Regions from separate parts of the Burkholderia sp. THE68 genome, predicted to be linked through region 2. Evidence: predicted binding sites of a transcription regulator. Region 2 holds the regulator's gene; the other holds the start of a gene.
What was found. Region 2 encodes LexA, which represses DNA repair genes until DNA is damaged. Its sites were predicted from a motif close to ACTGTATNNNNATACAGT; they were not measured.
Positions count from the first base shown of each region.

Region 1: the regulator LexA is predicted to act here: its motif matches at 2,374-2,391, upstream of recA (recombinase RecA).

Region 1 is NZ_AP022315.1:457,922-462,654, forward strand. It holds gene BTHE68_RS02200 (sensor histidine kinase) at 1-1,465, opposite strand, end outside; gene BTHE68_RS02205 (response regulator transcription factor) at 1,471-2,208, opposite strand; gene recA (recombinase RecA) at 2,494-3,564, shown strand; gene recX (recombination regulator RecX) at 3,584-4,480, shown strand; gene BTHE68_RS02220 (DUF2889 domain-containing protein) at 4,598-4,733, shown strand, end outside.
Region 2 is NZ_AP022315.1:1,231,064-1,235,796, reverse strand. It holds gene cysT (sulfate ABC transporter permease subunit CysT) at 1-485, opposite strand, end outside; gene BTHE68_RS05895 (sulfate ABC transporter substrate-binding protein) at 591-1,625, opposite strand; gene lexA (transcriptional repressor LexA) at 1,884-2,561, shown strand; gene BTHE68_RS05885 (hypothetical protein) at 2,765-3,091, shown strand; gene BTHE68_RS05880 (DUF2939 domain-containing protein) at 3,194-3,796, shown strand; gene BTHE68_RS05875 (universal stress protein) at 3,815-4,324, opposite strand; gene nodI (nodulation factor ABC transporter ATP-binding protein NodI) at 4,662-4,733, shown strand, end outside.

The DNA of each region.
Region 1 (4,733 bases), 770 kb from region 2:
CCGCGATCTCCTTGACGATCGCAAGGCCGAGGCCGCTGCCGTCGCCTTCACGTCCGAGGATGCGGTAGAACCGCTCGACCACGCGTTCGCGCTCCGCCGCAGGAATCCCGAGTCCCGTGTCTTCCACTTCGAGATACACGAGATCGAGATCGCTGTCGTCGGTCCGCACGCGCACGGTGATGCGCCCGCCCGCCGGCGTGTATCGGATCGCGTTGTCGATCAGGTTCGACAGCATCTCGCGCAGCATCACGACATTGCCTTCCACCTCGACCGGGAACGGCGGCTCTTCATAACCGAGGTCCATGCGCTTGGCGAGCGCGGCTTGCACCCAGTCGCGCACGGCGAGCCGCGCGAGGTCGGTCAGCACGATGCGCGTGAAGATCTGCCCGGTCGCCCGATTCTCGGCTCGCGCGAGCGCGAGCAATTGCGTGACGAGGCGCGCCGCGTGCTCGGAGCTGGTCGCGATCTGTTCGAGCGAACGCTGCACTTCCGCCGATACATCCTGGCGCATCGCCAGTTCGGCCTGCATGCGCAGGCCCGCAAGCGGCGTCTTCATCTGATGCGCGGCATCGGCGATAAAGCGCTTCTGGAACTCCATGTTCTGTTCGAGGCGCGTCAGCAGATCGTTGAACGACGCGACGAGCGGCGCGATCTCCGGCGGCGCGCTGCCGGCCTGGAGCGGCGAGAGATCGTCGGGACGGCGCGCGCGGATGTTCGATTGCAGCGCATGCAGCGGCGCGAGCCCCCGCGAGAGCCCGAACCACACGAGGATGATCGCGAGCGGCAGGATCACGAACTGCGGAAGGATCACGCCCTTGATGATGTCGTTGGCGAGCTGGCTGCGCTTGTCGAGCGTTTCGGCCACCTGCACGAGCACCGGCTGCGTGCTGTCCGGATCGCGTCCGGGAGCGAGTTGCGGCAGATCGACGGTCGTATAGGCGACGCGGATGTCGTTGCCGCGCAGCACGTCGTCGCGAAACTCGACGATGCCGGGCTGCGGACGGTCGTCGTCGTGCGGCAAGGGCATGTCGCGGTCGCCGCCGACCAGCTCGCCGCGCGTGCCGAGGACCTGGAAGAACACGCTGTCGACGTTGTCGGCGCGCAGGAAATCGCGCGTCGCATCGGGAAGCCGCAATTCGGCGACGCCGTTGACGGGCTGGATCTGGCGCGCGAGCACATAGGCATCGGCTTCGAGCGCGCGGTCGAACGGGCCGTTCGCGATCGACTTCGCGACGAGATACGTCACCGCGATGCTCATCGGCCAGAGCAGCAGAAGCGGCGCGAGCATCCAGTCGAGAATCTCGCCGAACAGCGAGCGCGGATGCGTTTCGTCGTCGGGCTCGAGTTCGTCGGGCGGCGCGAACGGGTTGGCGTAGCGCGCGTCGCGCTCGGCGTCGGAATCGGCGGCGCCCGCTTCGGCGTGGATTTTCGACTCGTGCGATTCGGTGGAAGCGGGCGACGCCATGCGGCTTACTTATAGTGCTGGCTGGCGGTTTCGCCCGATGGCGGCGGGCTCGCGCCGTGTGCGCCGTTCGCCGTGACACCCGCCTTCTCCAGCGTGTAGCCGAGACCGCGCACGGTGATGATCTTCGCGCCGCTCGGCTCGATCTTCTTGCGCAGCCGATGCACGTAGACCTCGATCGCGTTGTTGCTGACTTCCTCGCCCCACTCGCACAGATGATTGACGAGCTGTTCTTTCGATACGAGCCGGCCGGTTCTTTGCAGCAGCACTTCGAGCACGCCGAGCTCGCGCGCGGAGAGATCGATCACCTGATCGCCGATCGTCGCGATGCGTCCCACCTGATCGAACGTGAGCGAACCGTGTTTCACGACCGTCGGGCCGCCGCCCGCGCCGCGCCGGGTCAACGCCCGCACGCGCGCTTCGAGTTCGTTGAGCGCGAAGGGTTTCGCCATATAGTCGTCCGCGCCGAGATCGAGGCCTTTCACGCGTTCGTCGACGCTGTCGGCGGCGGTGAGGATCAGCACGGGCATCTGTGAATTGCGCGCGCGCAGGCGTCGCAGCACTTCGAGACCGGGCATGAGCGGCAGGCCGAGATCGAGGATCAGCAGGTCGAAAGTCTGAAGGGAAAGCGCGGTGTCCGCCTCGACGCCATGCCTGACATGGTCTACGGCGTATCCCGATTGGCGGAGTGATCGGACGAGGCCGTCCGCGAGTATGCTGTCGTCTTCGGCAATGAGGATTCGCATCGTCGTGTGCGCCTTTGTACGCCATGCCTCGCGCGATGAAGCGCATCGGCATTGCCGGCACGGTTCGTCGCCCGGCGCGGCGGTCTCCAGTGTGTCGTGGTTTTTGCGCGGGTCGCGCGACGTGGAAAAAAAGCTGCGCCACGCGCATCCATGCTTGCAAAAACTACTGTTTTTTTATACAGTGTCTGCGTGAGTGAGAAAGGCGGTTTCGTATGCTTGTGTTAGCTGCGAAAAGAGCCCGTGAACACTGCCTCAGACGCCGTTCATCATAGCAAAGGACGATTCATGGAAGAAAGCAAGAAAGGCCCGGCTGGAATGACTGCGGACAAGAGCAAAGCCCTGGCCGCCGCGCTCTCGCAGATCGAAAAGCAATTCGGCAAAGGGTCGATCATGCGGCTCGGCGCAGGTGAGGCGGTCGAAGACATTCAGGTGGTGTCCACCGGTTCGCTCGGACTGGACATCGCGCTCGGCGTCGGCGGTCTGCCGCGCGGGCGTGTCGTGGAAATCTACGGTCCCGAGTCGTCGGGCAAGACCACGCTCACGCTGCAGGTGATCGCCGAGATGCAGAAGCTCGGCGGCACGGCGGCGTTCATCGACGCGGAACACGCGCTCGACGTGCAATACGCGGGCAAGCTCGGCGTGAACGTGCAGGAACTGCTGATCTCGCAGCCGGACACGGGCGAGCAGGCGCTGGAAATCACGGACGCGCTGGTGCGCTCCGGTTCCATCGACATGATCGTCATCGACTCGGTCGCGGCGCTCGTGCCGAAAGCGGAAATCGAAGGCGAAATGGGCGACTCGCTGCCGGGTCTGCAGGCGCGTCTGATGTCGCAGGCGCTGCGCAAGCTCACCGGCTCGATCAAGCGCACGAACTGCCTCGTCATCTTCATCAACCAGATCCGCATGAAGATCGGCGTGATGTTCGGCAACCCGGAAACCACCACGGGCGGCAACGCGCTCAAGTTCTATTCGTCGGTGCGTCTGGATATCCGCCGTATCGGTTCGATCAAGAAGAACGACGAAGTCATCGGCAACGAGACGCGCGTGAAGGTCGTGAAGAACAAGGTGTCGCCGCCGTTCCGCGAGGCCATCTTCGACATCCTTTATGGCGAAGGCATCTCGCGTCAGGGCGAAATCATCGATCTGGGCGTGCAGGCGAAGCTGGTCGACAAGGCGGGCGCCTGGTACAGCTACAACGGTGATCGCATCGGTCAGGGCAAGGACAACGCGCGCGAATTCCTGCGCGAGAATCCGGACATCGCACGCGAGATCGAGAACAAGATCCGCGAATCGCTGGGCGTGGCCGCGATGGGTGAAGCCGTCGTCGCGGGTGCGGACGCCGCCGACGCCGAGTAAGCATCGGGCCTGAAGGACGATGCGCAAGCGCCCGTTCGGATCGAAGACTGACGCGGCGGATGAAGCAACCGGCGACGGTTCCGAATCCGCCGGTCGCTACGAGCGGAGCAGTGAGCGGCGCCCTGCATCGACCAAGTCGAGCGGATTCACGCGCAAGACCAGAGAACGCGCCGCGCGTCTGGAGCAAGCGCGCACTTTGCTGAAGCAGGCGGCCGAGCAGCCGAAGGCACGTCCCGCTGATCGCGCACCGCATGCCGAGCCTGCGCGCAAACCCGCCGAGCCCGACTCCACTCCCTTCAGCGACCCATTCGAAGACGCAGATCCCTTCGAGCCCTTCGAACAATGCGCGCCCGTTGAACCGGCGCGCGCCGAATCGGGTGAATCGGTCTACAGCCGTTCCAGCCAACGCGTTCGCAAGACTTCGGCAAGCGAACTCAACGATCCCAAACGTCCGCAACGCTCGTTGAAGGCGCGCGCGCTCGGCTTTCTTTCGCGGCGCGAATACAGCCGCGCGGAGTTGTCGCGAAAGCTGCGTCCGTATGCGGAAGAAGCCGATCCGCTCGAAACATTGCTCGACAGTCTCGAACGTGATGGCTGGCTGTCGAACGAGCGCTTCGTCGAAAGCGTCGTGCATCGGCGGGCGCCGCGCATGGGTGGCAGCAGAATCATCAGCGAACTGAAGCGCCACGCCGTCGGCGACACGCTCATCAGCGAAACCGCGGACAAGCTCGCGCAATCCGAAACCGCACGCGCTCAGGCCGTGTGGGAGAAGAAGTACGGCGTGCTGCCCGAAACGCCCGCCGAGCGCGCGAGACAAGCGCGCTTTCTGGCCGCGCGCGGGTTTTCTGGCGGCACCATTGGGAAGATTCTCAAGGGCGGCGACGAAGACTGGACCGACGAGCCCGTCGACGACTGAGCGCCGCACCCGCCCAGCCCGATTCGCACGCACGTTCCAATCGTCAGGCGCATGCCCGGCCCGGAATACCCAATATGCTAAAATTGCACGGTTTTCCCCGTACCGGCTCACTCCAGCATGCCTCTCTCGCCTCCCGCTCCCCGACAATTGCGCCATCGTCGCGTGATTCGGCTGGAAGCGTTCGAGCGTGACGACGGCCTGTGGGACATCGAAGCCTGTCTAACCGATGAGAAGCCGCGCGACTTTCGCCTCG
Region 2 (4,733 bases):
TGGACAGTACGCACGACGAACGGCAAGCCGATGAACGTCAGCGCGACGAGCACACCGAGCGGCGTGAACGCGACCTTGATGCCGAGCGGCGCGAGAAACTGCCCGATCCAGCCGTTACCCGCATAGACCGCCGCGAGCGAGATGCCGGCGACCGAGGTCGGCAGCGCAAACGGCAAATCGACGATCGCGTCGACGATGCGCTTGAACGGAAACGTGTAGCGCACGAGCACCCACGCGACCAGAAAACCGAACACCGCGTTGATGAGCGCGCCGCCGAGCGCCGCGCTGAACGTCAGCCGGTAAGACGCCAGCACGCGCGGCGAAGTCACCGCGCGCACGAACTGCGCCCAGTCGAGCGTCGCGGTCTTCGCGAAGGTGGCGGCAAGCGGAATCAGCACCACGAGGCTTAAGTACGCCACCGTGATGCCGAGCGTCAGGCCGAACCCGGGAAGCGCGCTCGGCTTCTTGAATGTGAGGGTCGTCATCCTTGATTGATCCTTGGTTGCGCGCCGGGGTCGGGCACGCGTTGCTGCTTCGGGCGCGCGGCGTCATTGACGCGCCGCTGCGCCCACTTCTTGCGCTTCTTCTGCTTATTGCGGTTGATAGATCGAATCGAACACGCCGCCGTCGGCGAAGTGCGTCTTTTGCGCCTTGGTCCAGCCGCCGAACGTGTCGTCGATGGTGTAGAGCTTCAGCTTCGGAAACTGCTTCGTGAGTTCGGCGGGCACCTTGTCCGAACGCGGCCGATAGAAGTTGCGCGCGGCGATGGTCTGTCCTTCGTCGCTATACAGATACTTGAGATAGGCTTCGGCGAGCTTGCGCGTGCCGTGCTTGTCGACGACCTTGTCGACTACCGCGACCGGCGGCTCGGCCAGAATGCTCACCGTCGGCACCACGATCTCGAACTTGTCCGTGCCGAACTCCTTCACCGAGAGAAACGCCTCGTTTTCCCACGCGATCAGTACGTCGCCCTGGCCGCGCTGCACGAAGCTCGTCGTGGCGCCGCGCGCGCCGGAATCGAGCACGCCGGCGTTCTTGTAGAGCTTGGTCACGAAATCCTTGGCGGTCTGCTCGTTGCCGCCCGGCTTGTGCTGCGCGTAGGCCCACGCAGCCAGATAGTTCCAGCGCGCGCCGCCCGAGGTCTTCGGGTTCGGCGTGACGATCGACACGCCCGGCTTGGCCAGATCGTCCCAGTCCTTGATGTGCTTCGGATTGCCCTTGCGCACGAGAAACACGATCGTCGACGTGTACGGCGATGCGTTGTCCGGCAGGCGCTTCTGCCAGTCCGCGTTGACGAGGCCCTTGGAAGCGAGCGCATCGATGTCATAGGCGAGCGCGAGCGTCACGACGTCCGCCTGCAGGCCGTCGAGCACCGCGCGCGCCTGTCCGCCCGAGCCGCCGTGCGACTGCTTGAAGGTCACCGTCTCGCCCGTATCGGCCTTCCACTTCTTCGCGAACGCCTGATTGAAGTCCTGATACAACTCGCGGGTCGGGTCGTAGGAGACATTCAGAAACGACGTCTGCGCGTGCGCGGACGCGACCATGCCGAAGCTCGCGGCCGTCAGCGCCGCTGCCGCGAACAGACGCCGCGCGCCCTTGCCTAATCCCAGTGTGATGCTTTGCATTCCCCGTTCTCCGTCTTATCGAATTGACGGAATCAGTCTAACGAGGCGTCTATATGAATGAAAATAATCGTTATTCACTTTTTTATACGAAAAACTGCTAAGAAGCATATTCCTGGATGGAAAAAGGGCGCGCGCCCGGCAACCGACTGTTTCGCAGGCTGGCGGGCACGAACTTAAAGTAAAGCTTGAAAAGCGCGAAATACTGTATAAAAATACAGTCACCTGTCCATTCATACAGTGCATCCGGGACCTGAGCCAGTGACCAAGACATCCAAACTTACCGCGCGGCAACAGCAGGTGTTCGAGCTCATCCAGCGTGCGATCGACCGCACCGGCTTCCCGCCTACGCGCGCCGAGATTGCGGCCGAGCTGGGTTTCAGCTCGGCGAATTCCGCCGAGGAACACCTTCGGGCGCTGGCGCGCAAGGGCGTGATCGAGCTGGCGGCGGGTTCGTCGCGCGGCATCCGGCTGCTCGGCGATGCATCGCGCATCGACCGCTCCGAGGAGTTGCCGCACCAGTTCACGCTGCCGCATCAGAGCATCATGCAACTGTCGCTGCCGCTCGTCGGGCGGGTCGCGGCAGGTAGCCCGATCCTCGCGCAGGAGCACATCTCGCAGCACTACTCGTGCGATCCCGCGCTGTTCTCTGACAAGCCCGACTATCTGTTGAAAGTGCGCGGGCTGTCGATGCGCGACGCGGGCATCCTCGATGGCGACCTGCTCGCCGTGCAGAAGCGCAACGAAGCGAAGGACGGACAGATCGTCGTCGCGCGTCTGGGCGACGACGTCACGGTGAAACGCTGGAAGCGCCGTCCCGACGGCGTCGAACTGATCGCCGAGAACCCGGATTACGAAAACATTTTCGTGCGCTCCGGCAACAGCGATTTCGCGCTCGAAGGCATCGCCGTCGGACTGATCCGCTCGGGCGAGTTCTGACGGCGCGCCGCGCGGGCGGCGAGGCGCGAAAGTCGAAGACAGATTGCACGAGATTTTCGCAACGGGACGGAAAATGTCCCGTTCAAATATCAAGATAGCCTCACCAACCGCTTCAACGTCCGTCCAGGGCGTCCCAAACACAACAAGCATGACGGCCATCGTTCCGGTGCGCCGCGGTGCATCCTATCGTCTGGAGAGTCATCATGGAACGTTTTGCCCGTCTGCTGCCCTTCCGTCAGTTCGGCCGCTTGCGTCATCTGCGCGCGCTGATCACGTGCGGCACGCCGCGCGCCGAATCCGCGCCCGATCTCTTCGACGAAATGCCCGCGTTGCCGTCGCGCCAGCCGGCTTTTGCGCGCGTGTCGCTGAGCAGCACGGTGCATGCGGAACCCGAACAGCGCGCGCCGGTGCGGGTGTATCGCGGACAATCGAGGGTGATTCTGGTCGGCAAGATCGACGAAGTGTCGCGCATGATCGACCGCTGTATCGCCGAGGAAGACGCGGGGCTGACGGGAGGCATCCTCGCCTGATATTGCGGCGAACCGCACGCCGAACGTGAATTTCCGGGATATAAACCGCCTGCGCGCTGTCAATCCCGGATTCACGTTCCGCAAACGAGGCTTCGCCGTCGCATGTCCCGCACTACCCGTTCTGTCGTTGCCGCGCTCGTCGTCCTGATACTCGTCGCGGCGCTCGGTTTCATCTATGCGTCACCTTACATCGCACTGGACCGCGTGAAGCGCGCGGCCGATGCGCGCGACGCGCAGACAGTCAATCAATACGTCGATTTTCCCGCGTTGCGCGCGAGTCTCAAGGAACAGGTCGCCGCGCTGCTGACGCGGCGTGTCGATATCCAGAAAAGCGGCAATCCGCTCGCGATCATCGGAGCGATGATCGGCGCGGCGCTCGTCGGTCCGCTGGTCGATTCTTACGCAACCCCGGACGGCGTCGCGGCCATTCTGAACGGCATTCCACCGCGCGGCGATCCGGGAGAACGTCCGCCACAGGCGGGCAATGGCGGCGCATCGGCAAGTGCCGCGGACGCGCCCGCATCCGCTGTCACGGCCGCGCAGCCAGCGCCGAAAGCGCCGCCGCAGACCACGGCGGGCTACCGAAGCCTGAACACGTTCGTCGTCACGTATCAGCACGGCGCCGGCGATGCGCGTTACTCGGCGATTTTCCGCCGCGACGGACTCGTGTCGTGGAAGCTCGTCGCGGTCGATCTCAACGGCTGATCCGTCGAGCGCCCACGCTCAGGCGCCGGCTTCGGCCTTGACCGGTTTCGCCGCGTAAGCCGCTTCGTCTTCGGCTTCCGCCGATTCACCCGCCTGACACACGGCAACGAGAATGCTGCATTTCACGCGATCGAGCAGCGGCGTGTTGCCTGCGCCCATCCACCAGCGCGCAAGTCCGCTGCGGCACCGATGCCCGACCACGACGAGATCGACCTGCAGGCTTTCCGCGAGCGCCGCGATTTCGTCGATCGGATGGCCGAACGCGAAATGCCCCTGCGCCTGAAGACCGCGTTCGCGCAGCCATTCCACGCCTTCCTGCAGGATGTCGCGCGCGGCCTCTTCGAAGCGTCCGCAGGCCATATCGGTTAGCAGTCCGGCGCTCTGCGCGATGCTGGAGCGCATGTCGACCACCGCGAGGACGTGCGTCTCGGCATTCAGATCCAGCGCGAGATTCGCGCCTTGCCGCAATGCCTTGCGACCCTCTCTGGAGCCGTCATAGCACAGCAGGATTTTTCGATAGCTATCCATCGTGACCTCCCTGGCCAACTTGCCCGTCGCGCTCCGTTCGATGCGAAGCGTAGCGCGATTTACCTGCGGCGTTTCTTCATCATGGTGTGTCGCCCCATACGTGGCAACGCTGGAAAACGCTAACCGCCGCGAACGTGCTAGCTCGCACCGTGCCAGAACCCCGGGCGCACCGGCGGACAAGCCTCTGGCACTTTCGGCCGGAACCGGTTCGACACCTTCCCGCACAGCTTTGACTCGCGTTCGCCGCATGCGGTTGCAAGCGACGCGCTGCCTTGGTGCAATGGATTACACTAGCCCGCTGGATTTCCCTTACGCGATTTTCCTGCGGCACGAATGCATGACTGATCAAACATCACGCGAGTCCGATGAAAGCGGCGCGCCACCCGCCATCGAGTTCAACGAAGTAAGG